DNA from 3 places in the Shewanella rhizosphaerae genome. Region 2 is predicted to be linked to each of the others. Evidence: predicted binding sites of a transcription regulator. Region 2 holds the regulator's gene; each other region holds the start of a gene.

Region 1 (6,606 bases), 1.9 Mb from region 2:
ATATGGCCAACCAATGGCAGATCTGAGGCTGAAAAATAATGAGCGAAGTGACCACCGCAGAGTTTAACGAAGAGGGTAAATACCTTCGCAAAGTGAGAAGCTTTGTTTTACGTGAAGGACGTTTGACCAAGGGCCAGGCGCAGGCGATGGAGCAGCAATGGCCTGTGATGGGATTGGACTACTCGCCCGAGCCACTGGATCTGGTCAAGGTGTTTGGCCGCGAGGCCGATACAGTGCTGGAAATTGGGTTCGGCATGGGTGCCTCGCTGGTTGAGATGGCTAAGGCGGCTCCCGAGCTTAACTTTATCGGTATCGAAGTTCACAAGCCTGGCGTGGGTGCCTGTCTTGCTGATGCGGCTGAGGCCGGCGTCACCAACCTGCGCGTGTTCCACCACGACGCCATCGAGGTGTTGGAAAACAGCATCCAAAACGGAAGCCTAGCTAGAGTACAGCTATTCTTCCCAGATCCTTGGCACAAGAAGCGTCATCATAAGCGCCGTATCGTTCAGCCGGAATTTGCCGAGCTTATCCGCCGCAGCCTTAAGATAGGTGGTGTGTTCCACCTGGCGACCGATTGGGAAAACTACAGCGAGCACATGTTAGAGGTGATGAGCGCGGCGCCTGGCTATAAGAACCAGGCGCAGGATGGCGACTTCGTGCCCCGTCCAGATCATCGACCGCTGACCAAGTTTGAGGCCAGGGGCCATCGTCTGGGACATGGCGTCTGGGATCTGATGTTCGAGCGTACCGAGTAAGCTTAATTTCTATAAAAAGAGGGAATACACATGGCAACACGTAGTCGTCGTTTACGTAAAAAATTACGCATTGATGAGTTTCAAGAGTTCGGCTTCGATGTGAATTGGACCTTCGATGATTCGGTAAGCGAAGAGCAGATCGATGCTATCGTCGATCAGTTTATCGACCAGGTGATCGAGGTGAGAAAGCTGGGTTTCCACGGTGGCGGCCATAAAGAGTGGGAAGGCATCATCGCCACTCAAACTATCGGCAAGTGCACCGAAGAAGACAGGCAGGCCGTGAGTGACTTCTGGAAGAGTCAGCCGGTAAAAGACGTCGTGGTCAGCGAGCTGTACGACATCTGGTGGAACTAATGCCACAGAAGGACCTGCTCGAGACTATTATCGAGCAGGTGCGTCCTCTGCTGGGAAAGGGCAAGGTCGCCGACTATATTCCTGCCCTGGCCGAGGTGGATCCTACCAAGCTTGGGATCGCCGTGACCACAATCGATGGTCAAACCATAGGGGCTGGAGACTATCTCGAGCCCTTTTCGATCCAGAGTATCTCTAAGGTCTTTAGCCTCACGGTCGCCCTGACCCTGTACGAGGAGGCCGAGATCTGGTCTCGCGTCGGTAAGGAGCCCTCGGGGCAGTCCTTTAACTCCCTGGTGCAGATAGAGCTCGAGCGCGGAGTACCGAGAAACCCCTTCATTAACGCCGGCGCTCTGATCATAGCCGATCTATTGCAGAGCCGCCTCGGCGCGCCTAAGCATCGTATGCTCGAGGTGGTCAGAAAGCTCAGCGCCAACCCCCATGTGATTTATGATAAGCGTGTCGCGGCCTCTGAATATGAGCATAGCGCCCGCAACGCGGCCATCGCTTACCTGATGAAGTCCTTCGGCAACTTTAATAACGACGTCGATAGGGTGCTGAGAAACTACTTTCACTACTGCGCGCTGAAGATGAGCTGCGCCGATCTATCCAAAGCCATGCTCTATCTGGCCAATCGAGGCCAGAGCCTCTCGGCAGAGCAGGTGGTTTCGCCCATACAGACACGTAAGCTTAACGCCCTGTTGGCGACTTCTGGTCTGTACGACGGTGCGGGTGAGTTTGCCTATCGCGTCGGCATGCCGGGTAAGAGCGGCGTGGGCGGCGGCATCATAGCCGTGATCCCGGGCGATATGAGCATCTGTGTCTGGTCGCCCGAGCTGGATAAGAACGGTAACTCTCTAGCGGGCACAGCCGCACTCGAGAAGCTCTCCCAAGCCCTGGGCCGTTCTATCTTCTAACAGAGCGCCAGATTAGGCGCGCTCTTCCATTTTATTCTTTGCTCTGTCTTTATCTTTCTCTGCATTTTACTTTTCATCTCTTAGCTGTATTCGCGTCGATGGTGAAATTTACTAAAAACTGGTTGAAGGCTTTACTTTTGTTAGCCCATCGCCGACTTACAGCCTTGGTCTACATCGTAATTTCTAGCTAATCCATTGATTATATTTAATTAGTCAAAATTGGCACGATACCTGTATTGTTAGTCATCAACGACACATGGTGCACCTTAAGCTTCTCATCATGTGATTTTCGATGACTTAAGGAATAAGAATATGAAGAAATTGACCGCATCTCTTGGACTGACAGCTTTCGTACTTGCCACCACCAGCGCCGCCTGGGCCGGTGAAGATAAGGACAACCATATCTCGTTCGGACGGGATGACAAACAGTGCGAGGTGAGCCTCAACTATGATGTTTCCGTCGAGCCGAGCAAGTTGGTGGTCAGTGAGGCAAAGAAAGAGGTGTATCGCATCGAACTTGGACGTCTCTATGTTAATGGTAACAAGGTTGAGCTAAACGACAAGCAGCAGGCACTGGTTAATCAATATGCCGGCGAGGTATCTAAGCAGCTTCCCGAGGTGATCGACGTGGTGCATGACGCCGTCGATATCGCGTCTACCGCAGTGAGCATGGCGCTCACGCCGCTGCTGGGCGATGCCGCCGGTGCCAAGATTGATGAGATGATGGACGGCCTGTCGAAGCGCATCGACACGGTTGCCTATCAAAATGGCGACAAGTTCTACCTGGGGGCCACCGAATCTTCTATCGAAGACACCTTCGGTAAAGAGTTCGAGCAAGAGATGGAGCAGCTGGTGCAGAGCTCTATCGGTAGCATGATGATGACCCTGGGCAGCGAGATGATGAAGGGCGACGGTGAGAGCTTCGAGGAGAAGATGAACGCCTTCTCAGCCAAGATGGACAAGGTGGGCGACGATATCGAAGCCCAGATTGAACAGCAGGCCACAGATCTCGAGGCGCGCGCCGACAAGCTGTGTGACAACTTCCAGCAGCTGGTGGCCCTAGAGTCTCAGATGCGTAGCGAAGTACCGGCCCTACGTGACTACCCACTGGTGAGCGCTAAGCAACAAACCCTGCGGGAATAGCCCGCAAACGATTTCCTCTGGCATAGCAAGATCCACATTTCCCTGCACTAACCTTGGGTGCAGGGCTTTTTTTATTCTGGGCCTGCCTTTGTTATGACTTTTCCTACACTCCTAACTGGGTGTATAGTGGCTAGAAAATAGGTATTAGAATCAAAGAGCAAATCTTTGGTATACTTGTAAAAAATAATAACAATGCTGGCGAAATTTCGATAACGAAATGGCTAACAGTCTGACTCTACTCTTAAAATAATCTGCATAGTCAAAGGGATAACTTCGCGCTTAGGAGGTATCTCTATGATTTATAATTGGTATTTATAGGGTCGCAAACACCTTAAGGCTATTTAAATGTTAGAACTTTTAGAACCTATTGCAATTTTTACTCATGTTGCTCGCGCCGGGAGCTTTAGCTCTGCCGCGCGAAAATTGGGGATTTCTAAATCAAAGGTCAGTACTCAGGTTGCCGACCTTGAGCATAAATTAGGTGTTCAGCTGATACAGCGTACCACTCGTAGCTTGAGTCTAACCGAGGCGGGACAGCTGCTTTATGCCCAGGGTGAAGAGTTGCTTCGCGATGCCGATCAGGCGGTTGCCAGCGTACACAATCTCAACGATGCCACGCGCGGCGTACTCAAGGTGGGGATCTCCCAATCCTTCGGTACCATGCACATCATTCCAGCCTTACCAGATTTTATGGCCAGACACCCTGAGTTGGAGCTACAGGTTAGCCTGTTGGACCATAAGGTTGACGTGGTCAGTGAGGGCTTAGATCTCCTGTTGACCATGTCTGAGCAGCTGCCGCTTGGCATGGTGGCCAGACCGCTGATGAAGTGTCAGTTTCTACTGGCGGCATCTCCCGAGTATGTGGCCAAGCACGGTTATCCTGAGCGTCCAGAGCAGCTGGTGGACCATAACTGTCTCGTGTATCACGGTGAGTGGCATGAGCACAGCGTGTGGCAGTTTAAGAAGGGTGATGACTATTGTGAGATTGGCGTATCGGGTAACTTCAGGGTCGACAACGCGCCGGCGCTTAAGTCTGCAGCCGTGAGTGGTCTGGGTGTGGTGTATCTCGCCAGTTACCTGCTTGAGAATGAGATAGAGAAGGGCACCTTGGTTCCCTTATTGCCAGAATGGCAGTTGACTCACCATCTGCCATTGCAGGCCGTTTACCCAAGACGTAAGCACCTGGCACCTAAGGTGAGCGCCTTTATCGACTTCATTAAGGATCATATCGGTTCACCACCATATTGGGATGAGCCATACGCCGCCCTGTATGCTCAGCGTAAATAGCAGGATGTGGCTGAAAAAACAGCATTTTATCCATGTTGCTGTTAAGGTCTTTACGATTTTCAGTTATCAATAACTTAAAAACATTGTTCTGGTAACAAGACGATAACCCCCGGTATTTTTGATGTCGGGGGTTATCTTTTTATAATCATATAGTTGCACTGGTATTACCTCTCTATTTTGCGATGGCTTATTTAGCTCAAGCTAAAGCTTGAGAGGAATTCACGTTGCAGTCTGTTCTTAATTTAATACAATGGTGGCAGTTGATATCGGGATGACCTGAATCAGTTAGCCGAGCCAGAGAATGACCCCTCTCTCGTTTGGTTACACAGGTCGGCGTTACTGCAATCTTGAATCAATGCTGGCAGCGGTTTAAGAACTAAAACAATGCTAGCCTTAAAACCATCATCCTAGTTTTGGTTTACCCCAGCAAAGATTGCTGGGGTATTTTTCTTTTAGGGCCTTGGATTATTAAGCGTCCAGATCTCCGCCCAATCTTTTCCTGTAGCGTCCTCCTTCTGTCATTGCGCTCTGGCTTTGACCAAGCATCTTCATCTTTTAGTTTTTTATGACTGAAAAATAAAGATAGTTTAATGCGCCGTGCATGGAATCTGGGTGTTACTCAGGGTATCGTGCTGATATTGTTTAATTCGGCTCGTTTCGTGTATGAGGCATTGGTGTATGAGGCATTGCATAAAGGCCATTGCATAAAAGGCATGGCACGATGAGTGCGAAGCGAGATAAAGGGAAGTCTATGGCGCGTAAGATCTTATTGTTGATTGTGGGGTTGCTGGTTCTAGTGGTGCTGGCGGGTGTCTATCGTTTTAACTTTACTAATGACGATCTCTATGTGGTTAAGGAAGATGGCAGTGTCATCCCCTTAGATGAGGATGTCGATAAGGTGATGCTTACCCTCTTTAGCATCAAGACCCATAAGGCTTGGTCTATCAAGCTGCCCGAGTCTCAGGCTGAGGCGAGACTCACCAGTATCAGCCTGAGCGGCGACAGACGCTTTGCCAGCGGCGATTACCAGGATGGCCCAGAGCGGGGCAGTGTGCACCTGGACTATATGAAGATAGTGACGCTAAACCATGTCGCCGATGGAGAAGAAGAGCGCGTGTCGGATTCAAACAGCGACGAGATGCTGTTTGTGGCGCCTTTCTTCGTCTCCAATCAGGGCAGCGGCGTGTTCGCCTATCTGGGGCTGTTTAGCATCAATCATAAGCTTGGTGATATCGAGCAGTTAGACAGCTACTTCATCGGAGACAGGGTTGAGATAAGCGCCCTGCAGACCGAGGAGCCGTTTGATCTGACCTCGAGTGTGTCGCTGAGCTATATCACCCATGGCGATCAGCAGGCGATGGCCGAGGCGCCCACCAACAAGGTGACCAAGCTTATCAAGGTGACCCCTGAGGGCTTTAGCGAGTAAGCCTTAATCCTCAGTTAAGAGGCGTTAGCCTTGATTGAGAACAGCATTAGCCGAAAAAACTAAAAAGGCCGCCCTGGTTGAGAGCGGCCTTTCTTATGGCTAACTATGTCTTAAATACTGGCTCTAGTGATGGGTTAGGCCTTGTGAGCCCAGTTCATCACCTTAGCCTCCAGCACATCCAGCGGCAGCGGTCCGTTCTTCAGTACCAGGGTGTGGAACTCGCGAATATCGAACTTATCGCCCATGATCGCCTTGGCCTTCTCGCGAATATCGACAATCTTGAGCATGCCTATCTTGTAGGCGGTTGCTTGTGATGGCATCACGATATGACGCTCCACCATCTTGATGGCGTCTGACTCGGCATTAGGGGTGTTGTTGACATAGTATTGGATCCCTTGCTCGCGGGTCCAACGCTTGGCGTGGATGCCGGTATCCACCACCAGGCGGCATGAGCGCCATAGCTCCATGGCCAGGCGGCCAAAATCAGAGTAGGGGTCTTTATACAGGCCCATCTCCTTAGGGAAGAACTCGCTGTACAGGCCCCAGCCCTCTATGTAGGCGGTGTAGCCGCCAAACTTTCTGAATTTAGGGATCCCCTGTAGCTCCTGGGCGATGGCGATCTGCATATGATGGCCAGGAGTACCCTCGTGGTAGGCCAGCGCCTCCATCTGATACTTGGGCATGGCCTCCATGTCATAGAGGTTGGCGTAGTAGGTGCCTGGGCGGC
Region 2 (6,606 bases):
GTCAGCTCGCGAGCCAACTTAGTCATGCTTTAGCTCTCTGTGGCGCGCCTGAACCTTATGCTTGCCCTTGTTGAACAGCTTGGCGAGCTGGTCGGTCACATAGACAGATCTGTGCTGGCCGCCGGTGCAGCCGATGGCTATGGTGAGGTAGCTGCGGTTGTTGCGCTCCAGATGAGGCAACCAGGTTTCCAGCAGGTTTTCGATCTGCCAGATGAACTTGTTGACCAGGGGTTGCTGGCTCAGAAACTGCTGTACTGGCTCATCCAGGCCGGTCAGAGGCCTTAGCTCAGGTTCCCAGTGGGGATTGGGCAGGAAGCGCACGTCGAACATGAAGTCGGCTTCGGTCGGCATGCCATATTTAAAGCCGAAGGACTCGAAGTTGATCACTAGCTCCTTGTCGACCGTGCCCAGCAGGATCTCGCGCACCTTGTCGCTCAACTCATAGATGTTGAGGTTAGAGGTGTCGATATAGTGATCCACGAGTTTGGCTATGGGGTCGAGCAGCTTGCCCTCGAGCTGAATAGCCTCCTTGAGGGAGACCTTAGAGCGTGACAGCGGATGTAGTCTGCGGGTCTCGCTATAGCGCTTGAGCAGCACATTGTCGCTGGAGTTCAGGAAGAAGCTTAAGATTTCGGTATCTTTGGGGAGCTTGGCCAGCTGCTTTTCCAGCTGGATCTCTTCGCTGGGCATGTTGCGCACATCGACGCTGATGGCCACGAGATCGCTGCGTCCCTTGAGCTGCTCAAGCAGGGACTCCATCATCTGCAAGGGCAGATTGTCGACACAGTAGTAGCCTAGATCTTCTAGGACCCTGAGTGCGACGGATTTTCCCGATCCTGAGCGTCCGGATACCAAAACCAATTTCATTGGGTGATCACCTGATAGAGTTCGGATTCATCTTGGGTCTTTCTTAGCTGCTTCATGATCGCCTTATCATTGAGCTTCTCGGCCATAGCGGCCAGGGTGCTAAGATGTTGCTCGCATTGATCTGCGGGCACCAATAACGCAAAAAGGATATCGACGGGCTGATTGTCAATGGCATCGAATGCGATTGGTTCAGCACATTTCACCAGTACGGCCACGGGTTGATCTATGTTAGTCAGCCGTCCGTGAGGAATCGCGATACCATTGCCTATACCTGTGCTGCCCATTTTCTCTCGAGCCAGAAGGCTTTCAAATATTTCTTGAGAGGAGAGGGTGGGGTACTGGACAGCGGCTAAGTCGCTGATAAGCTCCAGTACCTTTTTCTTACTGCCCGGAGTGGCGCAGGTGGTGCACTCCGGCCGCAGGATGGTACTCAGTTCCATCGTTAATGTTTAGTAAGCTTCTCTTTGTGTTTAATGACCTGACGATCGAGTTTGTCAATCAGGGAGTCTATCGCGGCATACATGTCCGCATGTTCGGATGTTGCGAACACTTCTCCGCCACGGAGATGTAACTTTGCCTCAACCTTCTGTTGCAACTTTTCGACATTTAATACAACGTGCACATTATTGATCTGATCGAAATGACGTTCAAGCTTTGTGAATTTCTCTTCGATGTAGCTTCGTAGAGATTGGGTGATCTCGATATGGTGCCCAGTCAGGTTTATTTGCATAAAGATAGTCCTCCAGTTTCCAGGTTTGTTTTATAAGCTCTTGCGCTGATTTGAGGGAGGTATAAGCATTGCCTCGCGATACTTGGCAATGGTGCGTCTAGCCACCTTAATCCCCTGTTCGGCCAAGAGTTGAGCCATCTTGCTGTCGCTCAATGGCTTTTTCTGGTTTTCCGCAGCAACCAGCTTCTTAATGAAGGCACGTATTGCTGTTGAAGAGCACTCTCCGCCATCGTCGGTACCGACGTGACTGGAGAAGAAGTATTTAAGCTCGAAGATCCCTCTCGGGGTATGCATATATTTTTGCGTGGTCACACGTGAGATGGTGGATTCATGCATCTCCACCGCCTCGGCGATGTCGTTCAGTACCATGGGCTTCATCGCCTCTTCGCCAAATTCGAAGAAACCTTGCTGGAAGTCGACGATACAGTTGGTCACCTTGAGCAGGGTCTCGTTGCGACTCTCAAGGCTCTTGAGGAACCATTTAGCTTCCTGCAGGTGGCCGCGAATAAACTGGCCATCCGCCTGACTCTTAGTGCTGCGGGCCATGGCGGCATACTGCTGGTTGACGTTGATCTTGGGCATGCTGTCAGGGTTGAGCTCGACTACCCAGCGTCCCTTCTTCTTGGTGACGGTCACATCCGGGATCACGTATTCATCGCGGCTGGCGGTGATGGCGAGACCGGGACGGGGATTCAGGGTCTGAATAAGGGCGATGGCATCCCTCAGCTCATTTTCCTTGAGCTTGGTTTTGCGCATCAGCAGACGGAAGTCGCGTCCGGCGATGAGATCCAGGTGCTCCTTGATCAGCATGCGGGCGTTGGCGATGTGCGGGGTATCGTCGCTGTATTGGGCTAGCTGAATGGTCAGACATTCGCTGAGATCACGGGCCGCCACGCCAATAGGGTCGAAGTGTTGTACTCGCTTGAGTACCGCCTCGACCTCGTCGAGTTCGATCTCAGGGTCGCCCATGGCCTCGAGAATATCTTCACAGGTCTGGGTCAGGTAACCGCGCTCGTCGATGGCATCGATGATGGCGGTGGCGATGGCCAGATCGTTATCGGAAAAAGGGGTCAGGTTCTTCTGCCATTCCAGGTGTTCGTAAAGACCTTCGCTGGTCTCGCCCTGAAAAGGCATGTCGTCGTCGCGCATGGCGCCCGAGCTTGAGTTTGGCGAGGCGGTGTAGACCTCATCCCAGGTGGTATCCACCGGCAGCTCGTCTGGCATAGAGTCTTGAGTCAGGGCATCAGAGGTCTCGACCCCTGAGTTATCCTGGCTCGAATCCAGCTCTATCTTGTCGTCGTACTTGTTGTCGAAGCTGTCGCCGACGCTATCGTCTTGCAGCTCGATGCTGGCGCTCTCCTGCTCTTCATCCAACTCCAGTAGCGGGTTGGATTCTAATGCCTGCTGGATCTCCTGCTGCAACTCTAATGACGACAACTGCAACAGACGTATGGCCTGTTGTAGCTGGGGCGTCATGGTGAGATGCTGACCCATTTTGAGCTGAAGTGACGCTTTCATCGTACTGCTATTCCCTTGTTTCTAATTATAAAATGAGAAAGCTCTGGCTATATGTGCCGGACAAATATATCGGATAGTGCCTAAGGCCACAATTAACGCGTGGTTTTTCCTCTGTGGCCCCATTATAAGATTAACTATAGCTTGAATTGTTCACCTAAGTACACTGCTCGTACTTGCTGGTTGTCTAAGATTTCGGCGGGTGTGCCCTCGGCGATCAGATTACCATGGCTGACGATATAGGCTTTCTCGCAGACGTCTAATGTTTCGCGCACGTTGTGGTCGGTGATCAACACCCCCAGGCCGCGATTCTTGAGCTGTTCGATGATCTTCTTGATGTCGATAACCGAGATGGGATCGACCCCGGCGAACGGCTCGTCGAGAAGTATAAACTTAGGGTTGGCAGCAAGCGCCCTGGCGATCTCCACCCGGCGACGTTCACCGCCCGAGAGCGCCATGCCGTGGCTGTCACGGATATGGGTGATGTGAAACTCTTCCAGCAGGTGTTCCAGCTCCTCTTCGCGGCCATCGTTATTAAGATCGCTGCGGGTCTGGAGCACGGCCATGATGTTGTCTCGCACCGAGAGCTTACGGAAGATGCTGGCTTCCTGGGGCAGGTAGCCTATGCCTTTGCGGGCGCGCAGGTGCATGGGGTCTAGCGTCAGGTCGTCATCGTCGATAAAGATGCGGCCCTTGTCGCTCTGTACCAGGCCGACGACCATGTAAAAGGTGGTGGTCTTGCCGGCGCCGTTTGGCCCCAGCAGGCCGACGATCTGCCCGGTCTTGACCGTGAGGCTCACGTCTTGGACAACGGCACGACTCTTATAGCTCTTGGCGAGGTTCTCCGCCTTCAAGATCAGGTCTGTCATTGTTTTTCCTGTTCTGGTTTCTTCTCGGGCTTCTGCTCTGGCTGGATCTGTTCCTGATAGTTTTCAGGCTGAATGATGGTGATCACTCTGTCTTTGCCTGTGCTCTCGGCGATCAGCTGTTGCTGCTCTATGTTGTAGCGGATCTGCGAACCCGTGACCTGGCTGCCTTCCTGTTCCAGGGTGGCGTCGCCGATCAGTGTCAGGGTGCGGCTGGAAAGCTCGTAACGTATCTCCTTGGCGCTGGCCGAGGCGGGACGGCCATCTTCCATCACCTGAGAGTAAGTGGCCGGGTTGCCGGTGGCGATCAGTATCTTGCCGCTGTTCTTCTCTTTGCTGAAGGCGCGTAGTTCACTGGCCAATATCTTGATTGAGCCTTGGGTGACCTCGACCGGACCGTGGAAGATGATCTGGTTGTTCTTAATGTCGGCTTCCTGGCTGGCGGCAGAGATCTTAACCTCTTGCAGCAGGTCGTTTACCTTGGCATGGGCGCCAATACTGACCAGGGGCAGCAGGCCTGCAAGAATAAGGCTATTTAGTTTCATATGTTCCTTCTACCTGACTCGTCAGTTTTATATTTTGGGCGTTGAGATCGGCATATAGGCCTTCCCCCGTGATGAGGAAATCACGCCCTGTGATCCGAATGCTTCTGTCGGATGTCATAATCATAGTATTGAGATCCAGCTCCAGATAGGTGGTCTCTATGGTCTGAATCGGTTCCTCTGGGCTAATGGCATCAATGATAACATTATTTTCCAGGGTGACCCGTCCGCTATTTTTGTCCAATGTGCCCTTGGTGGATCTCAGGCGCCACTGGGCATCGCCGTTGTCGGGATAGACCAGATAGATGGGCTGGGTAAAGTAGGTCTGGTTGCGCTCGGCGTAGTGCTCCATGTGACTGGCCGATACCCGGCTGTTGATGCCACCCTCATCATTGTATTGCACGCTCTTGAGATCCCGAACTATGTAGTCGGGACGATCGACATTATCCAGGGCCAACTCTTCGCTGCCCTTTTTCGACTGAACCTGCCAATAGAGGATCAGTGCTGTGCCGAAGAAGGCGATGATCGCCAGCGTGACTCTGTTCATATGCTCATTCCGTGGGCCGAGGCAAACTTATCCTGGCTGAGCAGGATGAGATCCGTCAGTTCACGCAGCGCGCCGTGGCCGCCCTTGATATGGGTAACCATGTCGGCGTGTTGGCGCACATAGGGATGACCGTCGGCCACGCAGACAGACAGGCCTACCTTCTCCATCACGGGCAGATCCACCATGTCATCGCCGATATAGGCAACTTCCTCAGGCGTCACCTTATAGAGGTTAAGCAGCTCCTGATAAGGCTCGAGTTTGTTGTCGACCCCCTGGTAGATGTGGGTGATACCCAGGGCCGTCATGCGATCTTCCACTATCTGCGACTTACGCCCGGTGATGATGGCCACCGGAATATCGCTGGTCAGAAGCGAGCGTACGCCGTAGCCGTCGCGGGTATGAAAAGTCTTGAGTTCGTCGCCCGAGTTGCTCATATAGACCAGACCGTCGGAGAATACACCGTCGACGTCGCAGATCAAGAGTTTGATCTGTTTGGCTTTTTGCCAGACCGCGTCGGTTATCGGGCCGTAGAAACCTTGATGTGCCATGTTAGATCACCCCCGCCTTGACCATGTCCAGCATGTTGAGTGCGCCAATTGGCTTCTGCTGCTCGTCGGTGACGATCAGGCCGTTGATCTCTTTCTCGTCCATCACCTTGAGGGCCTGAGCGGCTAAGATGCCTTCGCTGACGGTGACGCAGCCATGGGTCATCACCTCTGAGATGGAGGTCTTGCGCAGGTTGATCTCGGCGTCTATCACCCGGCGCAGGTCGCCGTCGGTGAAGATGCCGACCAGCAGGCCCTGGCTGTTGACTACGCCTGTCATGCCCAGCCCCTTCTTGGAGATCTCATACAGGGCCTCTGTGATACAGATATCTTCGGCCACCAGAGGCAAGTCATCACCTTTGTGCATCACGTCGCTCACCTTGAGCAGCAGCTTGCGTCCCAGGCTACCGCCGGGGTGGGAGAGGGCAAAATCATCTTTAGTGAAGCCTCTGGCTTGCAGCAGGGCTACCGCCAGGGCGTCGCCCATGACGAGCGTCGCCGTGGTGCTCGAGGTCGGCGCCAGTCCGAGCGGGCAGGCCTCTTCCGGTACCTCGATACACAGATGAACGACCGAATGCTTGGCCATGTTGGACTCAGGCTTGCCCGTCACCGCGATGACAGGCAGCCCCATACGCTTGATCACTGGCATCAGGGTTAAAATTTCGCTGGCCTCGCCCGAGTTGGAGATGGCGAGTACGATATCGTTCTCGCTCAGCACGCCCAGGTCGCCATGGCTGGCCTCGCCGGGGTGGACGAAGAAGGCTGGGGTGCCTGTGCTGGCCAGGGTGGCCGAGATCTTGTTACCTATGTGGCCGGATTTGCCCATGCCCATCACGATCACCTTGCCGGTGCAGGCGAGGATCAATTGGCAGGCCTTGGCAAATTCACTCGAGTCGACATATTGATACAGGTTGTCCAGCGCGTTGCGCTCGGTATCGATAACCTTGCGTCCCCATTGACGTAATTGATCTGCATCTACCATCTTGTTCTCTCT
Region 3 (6,606 bases), 1.4 Mb from region 2:
GGTGTCTGAGCATAAGATCCCTACCAAGATCCAGCTCAACATGGAGTTTCTCGGTGGGGTACAACACAGGTTCGAGCGGGATAATGCCGATCTCATGTTGGTGAAAGACTATCGCACCGGGCCTAACTATCGGCCGCAGCCTCTGCCTGACATCAACAGCATACTGGTGGTGAGTCGCTCTCACCCCTTAGCCAAGGCCAAGGAGCTCAGCCTGTTTGAGTTGCTGCAGCATGTGGAGCTGACCATCGAGGATTCCTCCCCCGGCAAGATCCACAGCGATGAGCTGCAATTTGGCGGCGATAAGGTGTTTTACCTGTCTGGCTTTATTATGAAGAAGAATGCCCTGCTGATGGGACTGGGCTTTGGCTGGATGCCTGACTTTCTGATTAAAGAAGAGCTGGCCAGCGGTGAGTTACAGGAGCTGGATTTTCTCGGTGGCAGTCGTTACAGCTTTACCCCTCAGTTGGTATCGACCATGGAGCGCCCCTTAGGTCGCGCTGGGCGGCTCTTTACCAGCCTGATCCTGGAGGAGTTTAACCTTTACCAAGCCCAGGCCAGTCGTTAAAGCCGATATTTTTAGATCAAAAAAGCGAGCCGTTAAGCTCGCTTTTCTATATGGCTAGTCTTAATTGCAAGCCAGTCGTTAATAATAGCTAGTCGTTAATAATGTCTAGGATACGACGTGTCTTGTCGTGCAGTTTAATAAAGGTGCCATCGACATCTATGGTGATGTTGCCGTCACGGTCGATAGGCACATGGATCTTGCCGCGATCATAATAGTCATCAGACAGGTAATCGCCCCTGTGCAGTTTCTTCTGCCAGCCCGGTGGTAGCGGCTCGCCGCGGGCCACCTTCTTCTGCAATCCTGGTGGCAGGCTCTTTTCGTTATGGGCCTTGGCACCATGTTCATGCTTATCGTTTTTAGCCAGGGTTAGCGGCGAAAAACCGATAGACAGTCCCAGTAGGATAAGGCTAACGCCTGTGGTGTATTTCTTCATCTGAATTCTCCAGCGCAATCATTGCGTTCTCAGCTAGCATATGGTCTCGCCCTGTTAATGTCCAGCCAGTCAGGACCTTAACCATGTTCAGCTTGTATTCAGCATCTTCTCATTAACCTGGAGTTAAGTCATTGATAAAGCGCCGGGCGCACCAGGCTATTAGCCTCCTAGATAAGCTGTGGTACGGAGTATGCAAATTCTCTAGGTAAGAGGCTTAGCGAATGTCTCCTTTTAAGACTCAGCAAGCGTTTTATGAGATGTGAAGTCAGGTAGACGCCTAGAAAGTAAGGCGAAAGGCGTTAGGGCAATGGGGGCCGCTAAGGGCAACCAGTCCTTGGGACTAAGGAGTGCGATATGAAAAGTGTAATATCTTTGCAGATAGCAAATCTCTACTCTCAATATGCCACGCAGTTTGCCCGTGGCGATCAGGCCAGCAGTCAGCTGACGATGCAGGGCTTTGTCGAGCAGCTTGCTCAGCAGGGACTGTTACTCGATACCCTCAACTGGCAGGAGTGGTACCAAAATGCCCACCTTGTCGATAAGCCAGATTATATCCGCGAGGCGAGCTTCTATCAGTGCCGCTTGCTGTTAACCGCCATGAGCCGCTTGGAGCGTTTTAGCCGCGGCGTATTGGAAAACATGCGCAGGCAAGGGGTGTTGCTGGCGATACTGGAGCGGCTCAACGTACTTACCCACAAGAGCTGCGGGCGCGACCTCTTTGTGCTGGCCTAGCTTTGTGCTGGCCCAACTCTTTGTTTTGGCTTAGTTTTTGTTGGTTTGCCACCCTTTATTGGGCTAAGGCGCCTTAGCGCCCAAGCCATCATTGGTGGGGAATAAGCACTATTGGCGGGAAATAGCGCTAATGGTGGCAAATAGCCGCATATTAGCGGCTGTAACGCCAATCGCGCACCTTGGCGTCAAGCCAGGCGGCGCTGCGGGTCATCTGTTTCTGGCTCTTCTTTAGCCAGCCTCTGGCCCAGTGGTACTCCAGGCTTAATACGGCAAGTCCTATGGGGAGCAGTAACCAGGCCGGGCCAGGCAAGATAACCAGCGCCAACCCGAGTAGACAAAGTGCGCCGCCGATGACGGTGATCAAGGTTTTTCTCAGCATAAATACCTCATTTGACCTTCTCTCCTATACTTGTTTTGCATCATCTTGTTTATCCATGCCAGTGAAAATGTGTAACAAAAGGACATCTATGGCGCGATGGAGTGCGGCGAAACAGTGATTCGGGGGAAAGGTGTTGATGAGAACAGGCGGCTTTAACTTAAGCATAAAAAACGCGAATAGGCTGGCCTTGCTCTCTACGCCGCTATTGCCAGTACCGCTAATGCCAGTAAAGCTATGGCCAACGGTGCTACGACGCGTCCATTTACTGTTTGTCTCCATCTTCATCGCTACCTTGTTGTGTGTTGCTTCAGGCCCGAAGGCCGAGACCCTTAAGCTTTCCTCTTTAAATTGGCCACCCTATTCGGGGCCGACGCTGAAAGATGGCGGCGCCTGTGTCGTGGTGGCCAGAGCCGCGCTTGCCGCCATGGGCCATGAGCTTCAGGTGGACTATTTCCCTTGGAGCCGCACCGTGCGAGTAGTGACCCGGGACGACTCTGGCTATCAGGGCTATTTCCCCGAGTATCATCACCCAACCGATAAATTCATCTTCTCCGACTCCATGGGACAGAGTCCCCTTGGGATCTTGGAGCAGAGCCAGCACCCCATTACCTGGTCGCGGGTGCAGGATCTCAATGCCTACACCTTGGGCGTGGTCAGAGACTATGTGAACACCCAGGCGCTCGATGAGATGATTGCCATCGGTGCCCAGCCGGTAGAGCTGGTAAGCTCAGATGAACACAATATCCGCAAGGTGGCCACTGGAAGGGTTCAGGGCGCCGTCATGGATCTCTATGTCTATCAATTTCTCATCGAGCAGCCACACCTGAACGAACTCAAAACCAGGCTGCAATTTAACAAGCAGTTACTGGAGTCGAAACAGCTCTATATCGCCTTTAGAAACACCCCAGAGGGGCGCAGGTGGCGAGAGATCTATAACGCCGGCCTGGCCCGTATCCAAGTCGAGCAGCTCCTCAAAGATTACCTGCAAAGCCTCTAGTTCGCCGTCCCGTAGTAATCCTGATTCGCTTCTGCTGCCGAGGTTCGTGAACTCCCCTCCAGCCCCTAAATCAAGCCTTTAAGGTTTTTAAGCCTTGGCCGTGATCGTTTGACCTATAGGGGTCAGACTCAGCAGCGCCAGTTTAAGATGCTGAATACCAAAAGGGATCCCTATGATGGTGACGAAACAGGCCAGTGCGTGGGTGATATGGCCGATGGCGAGCCAGATCCCAAATAGGAGGAACCAGACGATGTTACCTACCATGCCGAGCGGGCCAGTACCTATATCATCGACCCCTTGCAGCGCGCGGCGATTAACGTTTTGCTGACCAAAGGGCCAGAAGGCCATCTCACCGATAACGAAACAGGCACGGCCGAAGGGGATGCCTATGATGCTGATAAAACAGAGCAGGCCCGCCAGCCACCAGGCCAGCCCCATCACGAAGCCGCCTAAAATAAACCATGCAATATTAAAGATTAAGCGCAGTAGTGCCATGAAGAGCTCCTTGTTGCAGTGCTTTTATTGTTGTTAAGGCATTGGCCTTAAATTAGATCTACTAGGGAATAAGCGAAAACCATGCCATGTTATATCTGTATGTTTTTATTGATTATTGTGTTGGTGTGATTCTGGAGTGTTGACATAATATGCCAAAAGTCGGTCAAATTACGCATTTGCCGTTAAAGGGTGTACACTCTGGCGCGTCATTTCATTCAGGCCCGATAACATGAAGCTTAGCCACACGCCCGTAGAGGCTGTCTGCCTTGGGGAGCACAAGGTTTATGTGAAGCGCGACGATCTGCTGCATCCCGAGTTTTCCGGTAATAAGGCGCGTAAGTTTGCCTATTTCCTCGAGAACGACTTCCCCTCTGTTAGGCAACTGATTGGCTATGGCTCGCCCCAGGCCAACTCCCTCTATTCGCTTTCGGCCCTGGCTAAGCTCAAGGGGTGGCGGCTGGATTTCTACGTGGACCATCTCCCCAGTTATCTGACGGAGCACCCCTGCGGCAACTACCTCGCCGCGTTAGATAACGGCGCCAACATAATAGATCTCTCGAGCAAGAGCGACAGAGATGGCCTGGATAGCGAAGCTTATATAAGGCAAAGGGTGTTGACGGGCAGCGATGAGCAGCTGTTTGTGCCAGAAGGCGGGCGCTGCGCCTTTGCCGAGCCGGGCGTCGCCCAGCTTGCCCGCGAGATAGCCAGCTGGAAAAGCGCGCAGCCCCTTAACGAGTTAGTGGTGTTTCTGCCATCCGGCACAGGCACCACGGCGCTCTATCTGCAGAAACAGTTCCTAGCTATAGATCCCAGCATAAGCGTCATGACCTGCGCCGTGGTGGGGGGCGATGAGTATCTTAAGAAGCAATTTTTAGCGCTTGAGCAAGACGAAGCGCTGCATCCTCAGATAGTCCCGGCCGCTAAGCGCTACCACTTTGGCAAGCTGTACCCTGAGTTTTACCAGATGTGGCATGAACTCGAGTCGACGGGGATAGCGTTTGAGCTGCTCTACGATCCTCTTGGCTGGCTTTGCCTCAAGCAGCTGTGGCAACAGGGGTTAGCTGCGCCCGTGCTCTATCTGCACCAAGGGGGCCTGCTGGGTAATCAATCTATGCTGCCTAGGTATAGGCGTAAGTTTGGTGAGCTAGAGAGATAAATGCCATTTGGCCAGGTCGGTACCTGTGAAAGGGGTACAACCTGAGCCAAATGTTACCTGCTGAGTCGTTGACGAATGGGGTCAATCCTACTTGTTGCCTGGGCAACCTTCGATACGTGTGAGAGGAGGTGTATCGAATAGCGTGGGGGTTATTTGTTGCTTGAGAGCAACCATTTCATAAATTGCAGGGCGTCGGTACGCTTAGCAAAAGTTTGTTTGTTTTTTCCTAGGCTATCGGTAAATGCGATAGAGGATTTGTTGACTGAAATTGAGTCCACCGGGAAGTTTACCGTGATCTCATGACCGTTAACTTTGTACGACATAGGCCATACTCCTTATTACTATAACTGCCTTGTGGCAGTAAAAATTTAACAAATAATAGATCCTTAGCTGTTGCGAAAGATGAATTAAATCCTTTCTGAGACTACCCAGCCTAATTTAAATAATCAAGTGATCTGCCTCGCTAAAGCCGTTGCTTGCGCCCTAAACAGGGGCTTTTCACCGGATTGGACACAGTAAATCATCAATAAATGACAATAGTGTGACGAGATAACTGCGAGTTGTTGAAGCGATGACTATGCGATGATTTAGAGTCTAGCGATGCAAAACTTGAAGGCAGAAAACTTAAAGCAGGGTACTGCAGAAGGAACGCATTATAATCTCGGCGGCGTACTTGTCAATATTTAATCAATTCTGTCGATTTGACCACGCCCATAGCGATGAAAAGGCCCGTTCCTGCTTAGCTTTCTACTGTGCAATTTAGGAATAAATGCTAATATTTCTAGGCGCTTGTTAACAATTAAGGGGACTGGGATGCGCTTTGTTGTTTGGCAGTTTATGTTGGTGATGAGTTTTTTTGTCGGCAGCGCCTGGAGCGCGGCGCCAAATAGTTTGGTGGGGGCCTTAAGCGATGCCGCCGCCGACAGTGGTCAGAGCCAATTTGTGCGCTCGGTTGAGCACTTCGATTATCAGGACAGCCTGCAGCGTGATACCCCAAGGGGCACGGTAGAAGGCTTTATGGCGGCGGTTTACGAGCAGGATTATGAGAAGGCAGCAGAATATCTGGATCTGCGTTACCTGCCCGAGGGGATGTCGGCCAGCAAAGGCGCCGAATATGCTAAGCAGCTACAGCTGATCATAGAGCGTAATCTCTGGCTCGACCTGGGACAGCTCAACGATACCCCACTTGGGCAGGATAACGATCAGCTTCCTGCCTATCGGGATCTCTTCGGCCGGGTCGCGCTGCAGAGCGATCAGATCGCCCTCTATCTACAGCGGGTGCCCAGCGAAGGCGGCACCATCTGGAAGGTCTCCAACGCTACCGTCGCCAAGGTGCCACAGCTCTATCAAAACCTGGGCTATGGACCCGTGGCAGAGTGGTTTGTCAATCATATCCCCGAGGGGCGCTGGTTTAACGTCAACCTGTGGGAGTGGACCCTGCTGCTGGCGTATCTGATCACCGCATTTCTGGTGATGGTGCCCATTACTTGGATCATCAAGCGCGTGATCTTGCTAACCCAATATGAGCTTAAAGAGGAACTGGCCTATATCGTCGCCGGGCCATTGCGTTTGCTGGCGGCCGTGTTACTGGTCAGAGCCTGGGTGTCTCACAGCAGCATCTCTCCGGCGGCAATCGAGATGATAGACACGGGATTCTTGTTAGTGTCGGCCATCATCTGGTTTGGCTGGAGCGCCATGGGGATCTTTCAGCAGGGCCTGAAGAAGCGTTGGAAAGAGCAGGGCAAAGATCAGGCCGCGTCTTTGCTCAGGCCGCTGACCAATTTCCTGCGGGTGATCTTCGTGATCATGGCGGTGCTGTTATGGCTCGAACACCTAGGCTTTAACGCCA

Evidence for each region. Region 2 encodes sigma-54, which starts transcription at its own class of promoters, with help from an activator protein. Its sites were predicted from a motif close to GTTGGCACGNNNNTNGNNT; they were not measured.
Region 1: the regulator sigma-54 is predicted to act here: its motif matches at 2,242-2,260, upstream of K0I63_RS05715 (YggN family protein).
Region 3: the regulator sigma-54 is predicted to act here: its motif matches at 3,672-3,690, upstream of K0I63_RS11145 (YccF domain-containing protein).

The regions. Positions count from the first base shown of each region.
Region 1 covers NZ_CP080420.1:1,279,524-1,286,129, forward strand. Annotated here, with positions in the region: gene trmB (tRNA (guanosine(46)-N7)-methyltransferase TrmB) at 39-755, shown strand; gene K0I63_RS05705 (YggL family protein) at 786-1,109, shown strand; gene glsB (glutaminase B) at 1,109-2,023, shown strand; gene K0I63_RS05715 (YggN family protein) at 2,336-3,166, shown strand; gene K0I63_RS05720 (LysR family transcriptional regulator) at 3,512-4,453, shown strand; gene K0I63_RS05725 (hypothetical protein) at 5,175-5,879, shown strand; gene K0I63_RS05730 (DUF885 domain-containing protein) at 6,014-6,606, opposite strand, start outside.
Region 2 covers NZ_CP080420.1:3,945,703-3,952,308, reverse strand. Annotated here, with positions in the region: gene K0I63_RS17115 (HPr family phosphocarrier protein) at 1-26, opposite strand, end outside; gene rapZ (RNase adapter RapZ) at 19-867, opposite strand; gene ptsN (PTS IIA-like nitrogen regulatory protein PtsN) at 864-1,307, opposite strand; gene hpf (ribosome hibernation promoting factor) at 1,310-1,597, opposite strand; gene K0I63_RS17095 (RNA polymerase factor sigma-54) at 1,628-3,115, opposite strand; gene lptB (LPS export ABC transporter ATP-binding protein) at 3,250-3,981, opposite strand; gene lptA (lipopolysaccharide transport periplasmic protein LptA) at 3,978-4,523, opposite strand; gene lptC (LPS export ABC transporter periplasmic protein LptC) at 4,510-5,067, opposite strand; gene kdsC (3-deoxy-manno-octulosonate-8-phosphatase KdsC) at 5,064-5,615, opposite strand; gene K0I63_RS17070 (KpsF/GutQ family sugar-phosphate isomerase) at 5,617-6,594, opposite strand.
Region 3 covers NZ_CP080420.1:2,499,508-2,506,113, reverse strand. Annotated here, with positions in the region: gene K0I63_RS11170 (LysR family transcriptional regulator) at 1-565, shown strand, start outside; gene K0I63_RS11165 (hypothetical protein) at 654-998, opposite strand; gene K0I63_RS11160 (DUF6508 domain-containing protein) at 1,353-1,730, shown strand; gene K0I63_RS11155 (PGPGW domain-containing protein) at 1,882-2,109, opposite strand; gene K0I63_RS11150 (substrate-binding periplasmic protein) at 2,330-3,106, shown strand; gene K0I63_RS11145 (YccF domain-containing protein) at 3,194-3,601, opposite strand; gene K0I63_RS11140 (1-aminocyclopropane-1-carboxylate deaminase/D-cysteine desulfhydrase) at 3,831-4,757, shown strand; gene K0I63_RS11135 (hypothetical protein) at 4,907-5,080, opposite strand; gene K0I63_RS11130 (mechanosensitive ion channel family protein) at 5,571-6,606, shown strand, end outside.